DNA from 2 places in the Pseudoalteromonas sp. JC3 genome. Region 1 is predicted to be linked to the other one. Evidence: predicted binding sites of a transcription regulator. Region 1 holds the regulator's gene; the other holds the start of a gene.
What was found. The regulator FliA, encoded in region 1, starts transcription of late flagellar genes. The targets are predictions, from matches to a motif close to CTAAAGNTNNNNNNNNNNNNGCCGATA.
Positions count from the first base shown of each region.

Region 2: a site for FliA is predicted at 4,730-4,756, ahead of QSH61_RS07535 (VC2046/SO_2500 family protein). Genes of this name have one in related genera too.

Region 1 covers NZ_CP127855.1:1,633,001-1,641,075, reverse strand. The annotation lists gene QSH61_RS06725 (chemotaxis protein CheA) at 1-676, opposite strand, end outside; gene QSH61_RS06720 (protein phosphatase CheZ) at 690-1,466, opposite strand; gene cheY (chemotaxis response regulator CheY) at 1,487-1,870, opposite strand; gene QSH61_RS06710 (RNA polymerase sigma factor FliA) at 1,913-2,647, opposite strand; gene QSH61_RS06705 (MinD/ParA family protein) at 2,650-3,510, opposite strand; gene flhF (flagellar biosynthesis GTPase FlhF) at 3,503-4,978, opposite strand; gene flhA (flagellar biosynthesis protein FlhA) at 4,998-7,100, opposite strand; gene flhB (flagellar biosynthesis protein FlhB) at 7,184-8,075, opposite strand, start outside.
Region 2 covers NZ_CP127855.1:1,821,984-1,830,058, forward strand. The annotation lists gene QSH61_RS07480 (class I SAM-dependent methyltransferase) at 1-503, opposite strand, end outside; gene QSH61_RS07485 (HD domain-containing protein) at 631-1,272, shown strand; gene QSH61_RS07490 (ion channel) at 1,290-2,270, opposite strand; gene QSH61_RS07495 (M48 family metallopeptidase) at 2,497-3,153, shown strand; gene QSH61_RS07500 (helix-turn-helix domain-containing protein) at 3,176-3,571, opposite strand; gene QSH61_RS07505 (DUF2938 domain-containing protein) at 3,644-4,141, shown strand; tRNA gene QSH61_RS07510 (tRNA-Tyr) at 4,159-4,243, opposite strand; tRNA gene QSH61_RS07515 (tRNA-Tyr) at 4,270-4,354, opposite strand; tRNA gene QSH61_RS07520 (tRNA-Tyr) at 4,384-4,468, opposite strand; tRNA gene QSH61_RS07525 (tRNA-Tyr) at 4,489-4,573, opposite strand; tRNA gene QSH61_RS07530 (tRNA-Tyr) at 4,594-4,678, opposite strand; gene QSH61_RS07535 (VC2046/SO_2500 family protein) at 4,791-5,312, shown strand; gene QSH61_RS07540 (YchJ family protein) at 5,689-6,150, opposite strand; gene QSH61_RS07545 (SulA-like leucine-rich domain-containing protein) at 6,196-6,591, opposite strand; gene QSH61_RS07550 (tetratricopeptide repeat protein) at 6,922-7,371, opposite strand; gene QSH61_RS07555 (NCS2 family permease) at 7,493-8,075, shown strand, end outside.

The DNA.
Region 1 (8,075 bases):
CATCTAAGAGATTATCGAACTCGTCATCGGTGATATCGCCGTCATCTGCAGTTGACACCGTTTCAGGTTTAGCCGCCGGTGCGACAGCAGGCGCATTACCAGAGCCGTGTAACTCATCTAATAGATTTTCAAATTCTTCTTCTGTTATCTCATCAATGCTAGAGCCGCTATCATCGCCTGAATCTGCGTCCGCATCGAATAGAATATCATCCGCACTTAAATCTGGTACAACAGATTCTGGCTCTGAAACAGGTTCCTCAATCACTTCACTGACTTCGTCTTCAGATGCAGGTTGGCTGAGTTTATGGAGGGTTTCAAGCAACACAGGATCGGCAGCTTCGGGTTCCTCTCGGTTTTGAATACAAGCGAACATTTCGTTGATCGTATCCAAAGATTGCAAAATAACATCCATTAATTCTGACGTTACTTTTCGCTGCCCTTGTCTTAGTACATCAAACACGTTCTCTGCACCGTGACAGGCATCAACCAGTTCGGTCATACCGAGGAAGCCTGCTCCACCTTTAACAGTATGGAAGCCACGGAAAATCGCATTGAGAAGTTCTTTATCTTCGGGATTATTTTCTAGTTCAACAAGCTGTTCAGATAACAGTTCTAATATTTCGCCTGCTTCAACAAGAAAGTCCTGCAAGATATCTTCATCGACTTCAAAGCTCATACACACTCTCCAACTAGAAGCCTAAACTAGATAGCAAGTCATCGACTTCGTCTTGACCAGAAACCACGTCATCTCGCGATTCAGCGTCAATAATTGGACCTTCAGGTCCAGACAATTCATCACTGATAGTCTCAGTTGTTTTTATTTCGTTTTCATTCGCATTTTCTGCAACTGCAGGCGCTTCATCCGAAGTACCAAACACAGTTAGAAGGTGAATGAGACTATCTTCTACTTCTCTCACAAGCTCAATGACTCGACGGATGACCTGCCCAGTCAAATCCTGATAGTCTTGCGCCATCAGCACATTAGTCATTAAGCCTTGTAATTCGTCTGTACGTGTCTTTGAAGTCTGCATAAAGCTGTCGAGATCATGACACAGAGATTTAAACTCACCGAGTTGAATATCTCTGCTCATCAACCGATCCCAAGTAGGCTTTATTTGTGCTAACTCATCCGCAAGATTCTGCGCAAGAGGTAAGCTTTCTTCGACCGCGTCCATCGTTTTATTAGCAGCGCTTTCTGTCATTTCCATAACATAATTAAGACGCTGCTTGGCGTCAGGTATAGCCTCTGTCGTGAGATCTGAGAGTCGAGTATCCAGCTCAAAGTTCTTCAAGGACTCGTGTAATTGGCGAGTTAGCTTTCCAACTTCTGCAAATAACTCCGATTGCTCTTTGTTAGCAGCTTCTAAAATCAGCTGGTCAGCTTTTTCTTGTTCACCTTGCTCTAGTAGCTCAACAAGTTGCTTGGCTTGTTCAAGTGTAATTTGCGGCGCAGCATTTACAGACATAGGCCATATCCCCTTGCTGTTTAGCCTAGTCGCTCAAATACTTTTTCAAGCTTAGTCTTGAGCGTACCTGCAGTAAACGGTTTAACAATATATCCGTTCACCCCAGCTTGCGCTGCTGCAACAATTTGTTCTTTTTTCGCTTCTGCGGTAACCATCAACACTGGAATGTGCTTAAGCTTTTCATCTGCGCGTATTGCACGAAGCAGATCAATACCTTGCATGCCCGGCATGTTCCAATCAGTTACTACAAAGTCAAACTCCTGATTTTGTAGCATCGGAAGTGCTGTACTACCATCATCAGCTTCTTGAACATTGGTAAAGCCTAAATCTCTTAATAGGTTTTTGATTATTCTTCTCATAGTAGAGAAATCATCAACCACGAGAATCTTCATGTTCTTATCCAAAACTTCCTCCAGTGAGGTTCGAACCCAACTATTTTATGTACTCTAATTTATCCAGTCATTGATTTTAGCTTTGAGCTTTATCATTGCCTGACCGTGAATTTGGCTTACTCGAGATTCACTGACATCAAGGATGGCACCAATCTCTTTCAAATTCATTTCGTCGTTATAGTAAAGTGACAACACCAGAGCATCCCTTTCGGGTAGTGCTTTGATAGCATTTACTAAAGACTCGTTAAAACGTTCATTTTTAACGTTATTAAACGGTTTGTCTAGCGCAAAATCGCTGTTTGCTGGGGTTATCACATCTTCATCAACCCCTAGATCCTCAATGCCGATGACTTTACTTGCATTTACATCATGTAAAATATGATGGTACTCATCTAAAGATATATCAAGTTTTTCAGCGATTTCAGTGTCTTTTGGTTCGCGGCCAAGGAGAGATTCGAGCTCAGATATCGCTTCGGCTACCATTCTGCTGTTTTTATGTACGGACCGAGGGGCCCAATCTCCGCGACGGATTTCATCTAGCATTGCACCTCGGATGCGTATCCCCGCAAAGGTCTCGAAACTAGCGCCTTTAGTAGCATCGAAATTTTTAGATGCTTCAATCAATCCAATCATACCTGATTGAATTAGATCGTCGAGCTGCACACTTGCCGGAAGCCGAGCGATCAGGTGACATGCCACTTTTTTGACAAGTGGAGCATGTCTCTCGACCACTTTATGGATATGGTCAGAAGTTTGATATCCCGCAGCTCTGTTGACCGGAGAAGCCATAATCACCCGTTTACAAGTTGTTCAATGAAAAATTCTAGATGACCGGAAGGTTGATGAGGAATTGGCCATTTAACTGCCTTGGCAGCAAGTCCTTTAATTGCAACTGCTGCTGGAGAGCTCGGAAATAAATCCACGATTGCTCTTTGTCTACGAGAGGACTTACGCATGTTTTCGTCAAATGGTACTGTGGCCACTAATTCCAATGCTACATCAAGAAAACGGTCTGTAACTTTTGAAAGTTTAGCAAATAATTCTTGCCCTTCACGCATACTGCGGACCATATTGGCAACTATTTTAAAACGATAAACGCCATGCTCTCTGCTTAAAACTTTGATCAACGCATAAGCATCCGTAATAGAAGTCGGTTCATCACACACAACAACCATCACATCTTGTGCAGCTCGAGAGAAGCTCAGAACCATATCTGAGATACCAGCTGCGGTATCAACAATTAAAACATCAAATTGAGTGTTAAGCTCGCTAAATGCGCGAATAAGTCCAGCATGCTCTGCGGGAGTCAACTCCACCATGCTTTGAGAACCCGAAGTAGCTGGCACAATTTTGATACCAGCGGGACCTTCTACGAGAATCTCATCTAGTTCACATTCACCCGACAACACATGTGAAAGGTTCTTTTCTACTCGGAGCCCTAACATCACATCACAGTTTGCCAAGCCCAAGTCCGCATCTAAAACGAGAACTCGCTGTCCTTGTTGGCCCATAGCGATGGCAGTATTGAGCGAGACATTGGTTTTACCCACCCCACCTTTACCACCGGTCACGGCTATTACTTTTACACCCTGGTTGCTATTTTGACTCATTCTACGCAGGCCACTTGCTTGATCTAAAACTGTGTTAATCATACATTCCTACTGACTCTGACGCTACAGGTACACGTCGAGAGTGCTGTGCTTTTATTCTTTTTAAATACAATTGCTCAGCCTTTTTTACTAGCTTTTGAGCATTTGCTACGCGAATGTCTTCTGGCACTCGCTGACCGTTGGTAAGATACCCTATTGGCAAGCGATTTTGAATCGCTATGCTAATTATCTCACCCAAACTTAGACTTTCATCAAGTTTTGTGAAAATACAGCCACTTAAATTTACTTTTTTGAAGTGTCTTACTGTTTCTTGTAACACATTCATCTGTGCTGTCGCACTCAACACTAAATAGCTACGAATATCTACTCTCGCGCTACGCATAAGTGTATTTAACTGTTCAGTTAAGCGCAAATCTCTTTGACTCATTCCCGCCGTATCTATTAATACTAGACGCTTATTGCGTAAATGATAAAGCACTTCTGCAAGTTCATTTGCATCTTTAACTTGTTTAACCGGACAACCGATGATTCTACCATAGGTAGCTAGTTGCTCGTAAGCGCCGATTCTATAGGTATCGGTGGTTATTAGCGCCACTTTATCTGCACCGTATTTTTGTGCGCCTAATGCCGCTAATTTTGCAACCGTTGTGGTTTTGCCAACACCAGTTGGACCAACCATTGCAAATACGCCACCTTGACGAAGAATATCATTGTTGGTGGTGTGCATTTGGTTAATTACCATATTCAACAGCGCGTCCCAAGCTTCTTTACGAGACACATCATCAGGGATAAAACATGCCATTTGCTCAGCGACATCTTTGTCTATGCCCATTCCTTCCAGACGATCTACAAGGCACGCACGGGTTGGATCGCGACGAGCCATTTCTTGTTTCATTAGACCAGATACTTGATGTTCAAGTAATTGACGAATAGCGTTCATCTCTTCACGCATCGCACTCATTTCGTCAGGCTTGGCATTTAACTCAGGTAAATCATCACCAAAACCGTTGTCTAATTCATCAGACTCGATCCACTGCTGTGGTTGCTCAAATCCATCATCATCAAAGTCAAAAGATTGGCGACGAGCTTGCTGTGGCTTCGCTTGGTGCGCCGGCGCAGCAGTTTGTGTTTTACGTTGGCTGCTTAACATTTGCTCTGTATCAATCCCCGACTGGGAGAACATAGAAGCAAGTTCTGGTGAGCGAGGACGCGGCGCTTGACGCTCTAGCAATGCCGCTAAGCTATCGGCAACTTGCGCTTGTTTTGCTGGCTGTGCTTGGCGAGACTCTGGACGGACAAAGCGGGTCGGAGCCTCGTTTGAGGCAGTCGCACGGGCAGCTGGAGCTTGCTTAACAGGTGCAGCAGCACGGTCATTATCAACTGCTGCGACGATTTCAACACCATCTGCTAACTTTTTGTTAGACATGATGACAGCATCAGCACCAAGCTCTTCTTTTACTTCATTCAAAGCCGTACGCATATCTTTTGCGAAGAAACGTTTAATTTTCATGTTACAGCCCCTTTATCCTCTATTGTCCAACCGAGCTCACTATCTTAATTTGTCTTTCTTCCGGCACTTCTTGATATGACATCACTCGAAGACCTGGAATTGTATGTTTAACAAATCGAGACAGTACACTTCTTAACATACCTGAGGTTAATAAGATGGACGGCTCCCCTAGCATTTCTTGGTTGTGATGTGCTTCTCTTAATGATTCTTGAAGCCTCTCAGCCAAGCCAGGTTCAATACCTGCCCCCTCATCACCTGCGTTCTGAAGTGACTGATGCAACATCTGTTCCAACTCAGGCGCCAATGTTATGACAGGAATCTCTTCTTCGCTTCCAACGGCATCTTGAACAATCAATCTGCGTAATGAAATTCTTACCGCAGCCGTTAATACATCAGGGTCTTGGCTACGTGGTCCGTACTCAACTAAGGTTTGTACAATCGAGCGCATATCTCGAATTGCAACGCCTTCATTAAGCAGATTTTGTAGTACTTTTACTACGGTAGTGAGTGGTAAAATATCAGGCACTAAGCCTTCAACTAATCTAGGGTGACTTTTCGCAAGCATGTCTAATAGATTTTGAACTTCTTCATGACCAAGCAATAGTGACGCATTATTCGTCAATAATTGACTAATGTGTGTTGCCACCACAGTTGCAGCATCTACTACTGTATAGCCAAGTGAATGCGCTTCATCTTTTTGATCTGGTTTAATCCATACTGCATCTAAGCCAAATGCAGGATCTTTAGTCTCTATGCCTTTAATCGGCCCAAACACCTGCCCTGGGTTAATTGCGAGCTCATCGCCATGCTTCAACTCACCGGTTCCTGAGCCAACTCCCATTAAAGTAATATTGTATGCATTTGGATCTAATTCTAGGTTATCGCGAATATGTACCGGCGGTACTAAAAAGCCCAGTTCCTGAGATAGCTTTTTACGCACCCCTTTAATACGACTGAGAAGCTCCCCGCCTTGGGCTTGGTCAACTAGAGGGATTAGGCGATAACCTACCTCTAAACCAATCACATCAACAGGTTGTACATCATCCCAACCAAGCTCTTTTTGATCTTGTTGATGGCCTCCTTTCGCAGCAGGTCCTTTGGCAGCTTGTTCCGCCTTTTCGATTTCCGCCTTTTTCTTTTGCTGACTTGTGTAATAGGCTATATAGCCAAGTAATACACCTAACCCTAAGAAGGCAACATGTGGCATGCCAGGAACGAGTCCCATGGTGATCAAAATACCTGAAGCAATAGCCAGCGATTTTTCATTACCCAGTTGGTTTTTAAACTGATCGCCCATGTTGTGCGATTCATTTTGACGCGTTACGACAATTGCAGTACCAATTGAGAGTAAAAGAGAAGGAATTTGCGCGACCAGACCGTCACCAATCGTCAGCATGGTATAAACTTCCATCGCGTGACCAAAGCTTAAATCATGCTGGATCATCCCAACGAAAAGGCCACCTATTATATTAATAGCAAGGATCACAATACCTGCGATAGCATCACCTTTAACGAATTTACTTGCACCGTCCATTGAACCGTAAAAATCGGCTTCTCGAGTCACTTCTTCACGGCGAGCCCGGGCGTCATCTGCAGAGATAAAACCGGCATTTAAATCCGCATCAATGGCCATTTGCTTACCCGGCATAGCATCGAGGGTGAAACGCGCAGACACCTCAGAAATACGACCTGCACCTTTGGTAATTACAACAAAGTTAATAATAATAAGGATAAGGAATACAACTAAACCGACGGCGTAGTTACCACCAATAACAACGCTACCAAAGGCTTCGATCACCTTACCTGCCGCATCACCACCATTATGACCTTCAAGTAATACGACTCGAGTACTCGCTACGTTTAATGCCAATCGCATGATAGTCGCGATCAGTAGTACCGCCGGAAACATACCAAATTCGAGTGGCTTCAAGGTATAAACAGTCACCAATAGCACCACAAGTGCCAATGCAATGTTGAAGGAAAATAGAATATCAAGCAAAAAAGGAGGTAGCGGCAGAATAACCATGCCAAGTGCTGCAAGCACCAACAATGGAGTACCCACACCTTTAGCATATTCTTTTTTATCTCGATTGAGTTGTTGTAAAACCGCTTTAAATTCCATAACTTAACACAAGCAAAAAATTGACACATAGCAACAAATGCAATATGCGTTCCAATTAATAGCTTATTTTTATAAGAGCAATTTTAGTGCTTTAAATCGTCTGGGATTGGTAAATCTCGAGTAAGTGCAACAGGTCTTTTCCCTTTACCCTTTTGGAAACGATTCAGCTGAAATACATAAGCAAGTACCTGTGCAACCGCGGTAAACAATTGTTCAGGGATTTGATCACCTACTTCGGTTGTATGATAAAGTGAACGAGTCAATACAGGTGACTCCACAATCGGTACTTCATTTCCTTTAGCTATTTTTCTAATTTGCATCGCAAGCTCATCAACCCCTTTTGCAATAACAATAGGCGCCCCCGCTCGTTCAGTATCGTATTTAAGCGCAACCGAATAGTGAGTGGGGTTGGTCACAACAACATCTGCATCTGGTACATCTTGCATCATACGTCGTTGCGACATTTCTCTTTGCGTGCGGCGGATCCGCGCTTTTATTTGCGGATCACCTTCTGAGTTTTTATATTCATCCTTGACTTCTTGTAGCGTCATTTTAAGCTGTTTATGGTGATTGTAGCTTTGATAAGGGGCATCAATCGCTGAAATAATGATCATAGTGCAACTAAGTGCTAAGAACATCCACGCAATGATTTCTAACGCATGCTCTATACTCGATGGGATTTGTTCAATACTCAAGTGCAATATTTCATTAAAATACATATTGATAAGCAAGATTGCAAAACCTGCTACCAATACAAACTTAAGAACTGACTTCAATAACTCAATGGCCGCTTGTGGGCCCAACATTCGCTTCAGTCCCTTCATAGGTGACATTTTACTTGCTTTAGGTGCGGCCGCTTGCCAAGAAAAGTTAAAGCCACCGAGTAACGTATTCCCCACTATTCCAGCAATTGCGATAATAAAAACGAACATAGCCATTGGGAATAACAGCTCAGCGCCAATATCCCCCCACACA
Region 2 (8,075 bases), 190 kb from region 1:
TCAAGGCCTTCTTTTTTGCGTACATCAACATCTGAGCGCTCGTAAACATGACAATCAGGAAATAGTGATTGCAATGCCATTACAATTTCACCCTTGTGGCGCTCGGCACCAGCGCTTAGCAACTGACAAATCAAGTAGTTATCAAACTTATCAATCGTTACACCGGGCAGACCATCAGACTCTGCTGCACACAATCTAAAGCCGGTTAAACCACCTTCAGCGATAACATATTCTCTGGACGCTAGTGCTCGTGCGAGCTTTTGCTCAAAAAACGCTTGGTCGATATGTTGTGATTCATCAAATGTCCAAATTCTGGCTCTGATCTGAGAGTCTGGGCTATAAGCGGCTGTCGCGAGGTATTTCCCTTCATTGCTGTAAATCTTGACGGTATCGCCAAGGGCTGGCTTACCTTTTACTTTTTTAATGGCTTTTGAGAAAACCCAAGGGTGTTTTCTGTTAAGGGATTTTTCTCTGCCTGGTTGCAGATATAGCGCGCAAGTCATATATTTTCTCTAATCTTTCCTGATAGCTGCCATTTTAGTGAAGGGTGTGGCAACATACAATCAGTAATGCCTTTCACGCCAAATTTGTGTTGGCTTATTTGTCGGATATTAATAAAAGTTGAGCTTAATGACGTTAAAAATGCATGAATTAGAAAAAGTATGTGAAGAGTTTATGCTGTCGACTCCATGTGCAGATACCGCCCATGATTTGTCTCATATCAAGCGTGTAGTTAAAGTCGCAAAGTCACTTTGCGAAGCTGAGGGTGCGGATCCTGCTGTGGTGATCCCAGCCGCTTGGTTACATGATTGTGTTGCCGTAGCAAAAAATCATCCAGATAGGCCGCTGGCGTCTAAATTAGCTGCAGATAAGGCGGTTGCCTTCCTAACAGAGTTGAAGTACGACACGGATAAACTTGAGGCGATTCACCACGCCATTGTTGCACACAGCTTTAGCGCCGGTGTTACACCCACGACATTAGAAGCCAAAATAGTCCAAGATGCAGACAGAATGGATGCGTTAGGGGCGATAGGTGTTAGCCGCTGTATGAAAGTAGGTGGGGCGATAGCGCGTAATCTCTACAATGTAGAAGACCCTTTTTGTGAGCATAGAAAAGCTGACGATACCAAATATACCTTAGATCATTTCTTCATTAAGCTGCTGCATATTAAAGATAACATGCATACCACCGCAGCCCGAGAGCAGGCTCAAGCTCGCACCCAATATATGCTGGATTTTTTAGAACAACTGAAATCAGAAATCGCGGATTAAAAATGACGAGATGAGTATCACCTCGTCATTTGCTTCACAAATACCACCACGAATAGCGCTAATGAAAAGCTGCCGGTAAAAGCCTCAACGGCTGCGATCAGTCGTGAGATCCCCACTGGCGTAATATCCCCGTAACCTAAGGTTGTGAAGGTAACAACACTAAAGTAAAAGCTGTTCAGCAGTGCCATGACGTTTTCAGATACACTGTTGTCTAAGTCCAGTTGCATTATCTGATCTTGAAACGAAACACCAAATAGAAAATAGCAAAATGCACAGGTAATTATCATACCTAGACTGAAGCGAATGACATTTTCCGGTTTTTCTCCATACCCACATAATAAGTCGACAAAGCTGGAAATTAGGTGACGTTTTGAAAATCGTGGATACTGGGCATGTCGCATGCGTAGCTCTTTGTATGTAAAGCGCCCAACCATTTCAAATAGTCCTTGGTTTTCCGCACCCTTACGCAGTAAACGATAGATCTCTTCGGATTGTAGAAACAAGTCCTCAGCGTCTTCTTTGGCTCGGTTTCTACGAGCTTCAAAAGCTTGCTGCTCTTGCAGTAATTGCTCGCCGAGTTCCATATTATCGATACGGGTGTTTTCAAGCTTTATGCCGAGCAAATTGGTGCTTTCTAAATTACAGCAGTGCAGACTGGCTTCTCTCAAATCGGCCTTCATTAGCGACGCATGCTTAATGGTATTATTAAACAGGTGCGCCCCTTTCAAATTGGCACGATAAAAGTTGCTATAAGACAGATCATAGCCATGATGATTTTCAAAGTTAACAAGATTGAGCTCTTCTAAATTGGCCCGCTTCAACTCTAAGCCTTGCAGCAAACCACCGCGCTTGGCGTAGCGTTCAAGCTTTTGGCTTAGCTCCAAGCCACCTTTATCGAATTTATTGTCATGCCAAAAGCAGTAACCTGAGCCCATATCGATTTCACTGCATTTTTTTCCCTCAGGTGATACATATTGGCAAATGGGTTTATCAGCCATAGCTTGCCTAAATCAAAATGCCTTTTTCATTAAGCGTAGCAGCAAAAATAATAAATACGGTGATTTAACGAAAAAATCTTTCTAATTTATAGAGTGTTAGAAACCACACTATTGATGAGTTTATTGCCATCGTTGGTCAAATTCATTATCTTGCATGGCGTTTGCAGTGACTCTGACAAGTTGCTCATACTATAATGCATGCTTTAGTGACTAAGAATTTGTTACCTTGCAATATCAATTAAAGAAAAGCCGAAAGCGTAAGAGCGTTGCGATAAAAATCAAAGCTGGCCAAGTCTTTGTGTATGCACCAGAGCAAATCTGCGAGCGCTGGTTACATACTTGGGTGGAAAGCAAATCCGGTTGGATAAAATCAAAGCTTGCTCTAAAAATCATACCTGAGAGCCCTCGGCCACTGGAAACAGGAATTGTGCAAGTATTTGGCGAGACCTTTATCATTCAAAGGGGCGAAAGTACGACCTCTGTAATTGATTTTGATAACAAAAGGGTGTTACTTAAGGCTGTCAAAAATGAATGGCGTGAATTAGTTGCGCTGTTAAGCGAAACGCTAAATGACTATGTAGACATGGCTATTGCGCGATATCAACCTGATATTCAAGCTCGCTTTGATACGCTAAAGATACGCGTTTATAAAAGCCGCTGGGGCAGTTTTTCATCTAAAGGCGTGCTTGCGTTTAATACGCTTTTGATTGGTGCGCCTAAGTGGGTAATCGATTATGTGGTAGTGCATGAACTTTGCCATTTTCATGTCATGGCACACAATAGCGCATTTTGGTATTTGGTAACAAAGCACTATGGCCACGACCATAAAATGGCTCGGCGTTATTTACGTGACCACGGTCGTGACTTGATGATTGAGCATTAGCATAGTGCCCTGTTTATGCCTATTATTTGCCGGGCCTCGCTTTTGCCGCGCGTTTTAACAACTTTTGAAATGTCGGGCATTCAAAATGGCTTGGCGCAGGGCATTTTGCAGCGTGATAGAGGCCATCTCGCATTGCAGTTAAATGCTTTATGGTTTCATTTAATTCATCCGCTTTGGATTGTAACTTCACCCTATCAATATCCGCTTTACCCTCGGGGGTAAACATGTCCGCTATTTCATCTAATGAAAAGCCTGCGTTTCTTCCAAGGGTAATAAGCGCTAGACGTTCAAGTATCGACGGAGGGAAAACACGTTTGAGCCCTTGTCGACCAATCGATCGGATCAGCCCTTTTTCTTCATAATATCTAAGCGTGGATGCGGGTAAACCTGACTTCTTTGCAACTTCACTGATATCCATTCTTGCCCTTGACTTAAAGTTAACTTGAACTAATAGGATAGCGGCTATCAGTAAAAAAGAGGAGTAAAAATAGTGGAAAACCTATATTCGATGTTAATGCCTGCAGTTGCTATTGGCGTAGGTGCAACGCTCGTTATGGATTTGTGGGCATTTATGCTCAGTCGCTTATTTGCCATAAAGGGCTTAGATTATGCGTTGGTTGGTAGGTGGATTGGGCACTTGTGTCAAGGAAAACTCACGCATCAAGGTATCGGGCGTAGTAAACCAATATTTGGTGAACGTGTCATTGGCTGGGGCGTGCATTATCTCATTGGGATTGTATTCGCCTTGGTGTTACTACTGAGCGTGGGCAAGCCTTGGTTGACTGAGCCTAGCCTTTTGACTGCGTTAGTTTTTGGCTTAATAACGTGTGTGTTTCCATTTTTTATTATGCAACCCTGCTTTGGTGCAGGGATCGCAGCATCTAAATTACCAGAGCCGAATAAGGCAAGGGTAAAAAGTATGACAACACATTTGATTTTTGGCTTTGGATTGTTTTTAAGCTCGTTTATATATGTAAGCTTGTTGTGAGATAACACAATAAAAGGTGGTGGAGGGAGCTGGATTCGAACCAGCGAAGGCTGAGCCGTCAGATTTACAGTCTGATCCCTTTGGCCGCTCGGGAACCCCTCCATCATTTGGAGCGTTTACTTTAAAAGTGGTGGAGGGAGCTGGATTCGAACCAGCGAAGGCTGAGCCGTCAGATTTACAGTCTGATCCCTTTGGCCGCTCGGGAACCCCTCCATACATTTTAAAGCGTTACAATTTGAAAGTGGTGGAGGGAGCTGGATTCGAACCAGCGAAGGCTGAGCCGTCAGATTTACAGTCTGATCCCTTTGGCCGCTCGGGAACCCCTCCGAAATTGTAACTGTTGTTTATGGTGGAGGGAGCTGGATTCGAACCAGCGAAGGCTGAGCCGTCAGATTTACAGTCTGATCCCTTTGGCCGCTCGGGAACCCCTCCGAAATTGTAACTGTTGTTTATGGTGGAGGGAGCTGGATTCGAACCAGCGAAGGCTGAGCCGTCAGATTTACAGTCTGATCCCTTTGGCCGCTCGGGAACCCCTCCTAAACAACGGCGGTGATAATAACAAAGTTTTTTTCGAAGTAAAGAAAACTACTAAAGTTTTTCGGAAAAAGGCCGATAAATTCATAATTAGCAAAATAATCGGTTGGAATACATGCAAATTGATGGCGTTTTAATCAGTGAGTCGCAATTAGGGTCCGCATTGAACATTAGTGTTCATCAGACGCGCTCTGCCGATTTTGCCATGCTGTTATCTATGCTATCAACTGATGCATTAGATTTTAGCCAATTTCACCTACCAAAATCTGAAGCTGCTGCAAAAGATAACTCAGAAGAAACACTAAAGAAGCAATTTGAAATAGGTCCACAAAAGCCGCTTGCGCCAAAAGAGTACAATATGCTTATTGGTCAGCATAACGCGCAGCTGGTATCTATGGGGGCGATGGCAACCTTGCGATTGCAAGAAAATTTAAATCCAGAACCTTTTGCCGCACGAAATGATAAAAAGCATATTCCACTCGACGTTGTAGAAAATTTGGAACCAGCGGTTAAAAGGCGTTTGGCGAGCGCGCAAGGTAAACTGGCCTTAGTTGCTGATAAGGCAATGGATGCGGCTGGTTTTTATGATCAAATTGCAACGGGTGATATGCAGAGTATGTTACGCGCGACGGCGTAACAACATTAGCTGCTTTTGCTCCTTCAAAATTGAGCAAATTTAAGACAAACTGGTATTAAACTTGTCATTTTACAGCTCTTTGCTTCGTTACTAGACTGACATAAAACGCTATGCTTATCGTGCTTCATGTCTAATACCAATTGAATTAATTCTCTAATCAATTTGAAGGGTGAAATAGCATATTAGCTTCGTTAAAAATTTCTCATTTAGAACAACTAAATAGCAAAATTTTTGCCTTGCTACTAAAGCTATTTCCCCGCTTCAAGATAGATCATTTACTTAATACAACTGGTATAAGCTAAACGGCCTTTAATCATCCTTAGCTCGTTTCAAGCCTTTTTTATTGCTTTGTATCTAATCTCTAGTTCAGACTATTTTAGCTACCGTGGCACTTTTTATACTTTTTATCACTGCCGCACGGACAGAGGTCATTTCTGCCTATCTTGGTTGTAGGCGTATCGTACAATTCACCATCTAAGTAATACCATCTGCCTGCTTCGGTAATAAAATTTGACCGCTCATGGAGTATATAGTGTGTGTTTTCTGCGATATAGTGCGCCTTAAACTCAACAACCCCCTGAGTAGCTTCTGCTACTTCTTCTAGCACTTCCAATTTTATAAAGTGTGCATAATTAGCAAATGCAGCAATATCGTCGATATTGTTTTGTGCTTGTTTAGCCTGGGCGTAGGTGTCATGAATATACTTTGCATCTTTTAAGCAGTATGCAGTATAGCGAGAGCGCATTAGTATTTGTGGACGCTCTGCGAATTTTTGTCCCTTAAGGTACGGCTCACAACATTGCGAATAGGGAAGGGATGAATTGCAATAACAAGACATAAAAACTTCAGTTTTAACAAATTTATATCCTGTTATTGTAGCTTGTTAAGCGCTTTGAAAACAGTGGATCGCAACGTCAGATACCGGCAGTTCCATTTTGTTGATAGTTTGCACTGATGCAATATCAGTCCAAATCACCACTGCAGCGAAATTACCATTGCTGATAGCACTTTTAAGTACATACTCAAGGTCGTATATGTGCTTTTGCCTAATGACGAGCAACTTACTTGCATCAACTGAAGCGCTTTCTAGTAGTGACTTGTTTGGTACATTATCGGGTGCAACGAGTAGCGTCCAGCCTTGTTTATGCTGACATTTATGTAAAACTTTAAGTAACTCTAAGCTAGCGACGATCTCATCTTCAACTATCACATTATTGATTTCGTTAAGTGTGTAATAAGTTGAATTGTTTGGCTGTAGAAGTGCATTGCTGTGTAACATAATTGTCTCACTGGTTATCTATACAGTATGTGTATACAGTAGTTTATACAGTGTGTGAATGCAAGGAAAATTGCTAGCTTTTTAATCAATATTCAAGCTTAATTTTTATTTAGTTTAAATTTTCAATATAAAACAAGTGGTTGTGATTTTTTTGAAATGAGAGCTTAATTGACGAAAGTTCAGTATGAGTAAAGCAAGGAAGTTTTCTCAGCTGCGATACAGTAGTTTTCCTACTGTATCATTTTGATCGTCGCAGAGGGAAAGCGTACGTTTACTTAAGAGAGGCTTAGCTACGCCTAGCCTACGTTTTTTTGGAGAGTCAAATTTAATTTACTGGCTAATATGCTGTAGTTGATGAATTTGCTCGTAAAGTGTTGCAGCATAGCACTGTGCATCTCTAAAGCGCTTAGTTGTAAGGAAGCGGCGTACATCTAGTAGTACCTGTTCGGCGCCTTTGTGCCCTTGGCTGCTGGCCAAACTTAACCAAGCGGCTGCATGAAAGGGGCTGGGTGGCACTCCTTGACCTTTCATAAACAACAAACCTAAAAAGAACTGTGCCTTCAAATCACCAGACATCGCCGCCAGTCTTAGCCATTTTGCCGCAAGCGGAAAAGATTTTTCTTTTAGGTAATAGAGGCCTTTTTTCAAAGCTTGGGTATTGTCGTGAAGATCTGGGAATTTTGCGTCCGCTTTTAATGGTGACGTTACAAATTCAAGCACATTCAGCAGCTGCTGTTCTAAGTCATGGTTTGCTGAGTTGTCGGTGCTATTTTGATCCATATCTTTATTCGCAATAATGTTGATAAGCAGAGTGTAGCTGAATTTTAACTATTTTGTCCGAGTTTTAAAGTGATTCGTGTTAAAATCCAACCACTTGTTCCTTAAATTTGTAATTTTAGTTATGCTCGAGCGGTTATTTTCACTGCAAGCTATGCACACCAATGTAAGAACTGAGGTGATTGCTGGCTTGACGACATTCGTTACTATGGTTTACATCGTTTTCGTAAACCCTGCAATGCTAGCAGAAGCTGGCATGGATCACGGCGCTGCTTTTGTAGCAACTTGTATCGCAGCCGCAATCGGCTGTTTTATTATGGGGCTATGGGCAAACTATCCGTTAGCGCTTGCGCCTGGAATGGGCTTAAACGCCTTTTTTACCTATGGTGTTGTGCTTGGCATGGGCTATACATGGCAAAGTGCATTAGGCGCGGTATTTATGTCGGGCTGTTTATTTCTATTTTTGAGCGTATTCAAAGTTCGCGAGTGGGTGATCCAAGCCATACCTATCGTGCTAAAGCGTGCGATCGCGGCAGGTATTGGCGCATTCTTAGCGTTAATCGCGCTAAAGAACGCGAAAATTGTTATCGCAAGCGATGCGACATTAGTACAACTTGGTGATATCACTTCTCCCGGCCCGCTATTAGCCATTGCGAGCTTTTTTGTGATTGCGGCGCTTATGTACCGTGAAGTCAAAAGTGGCGTGC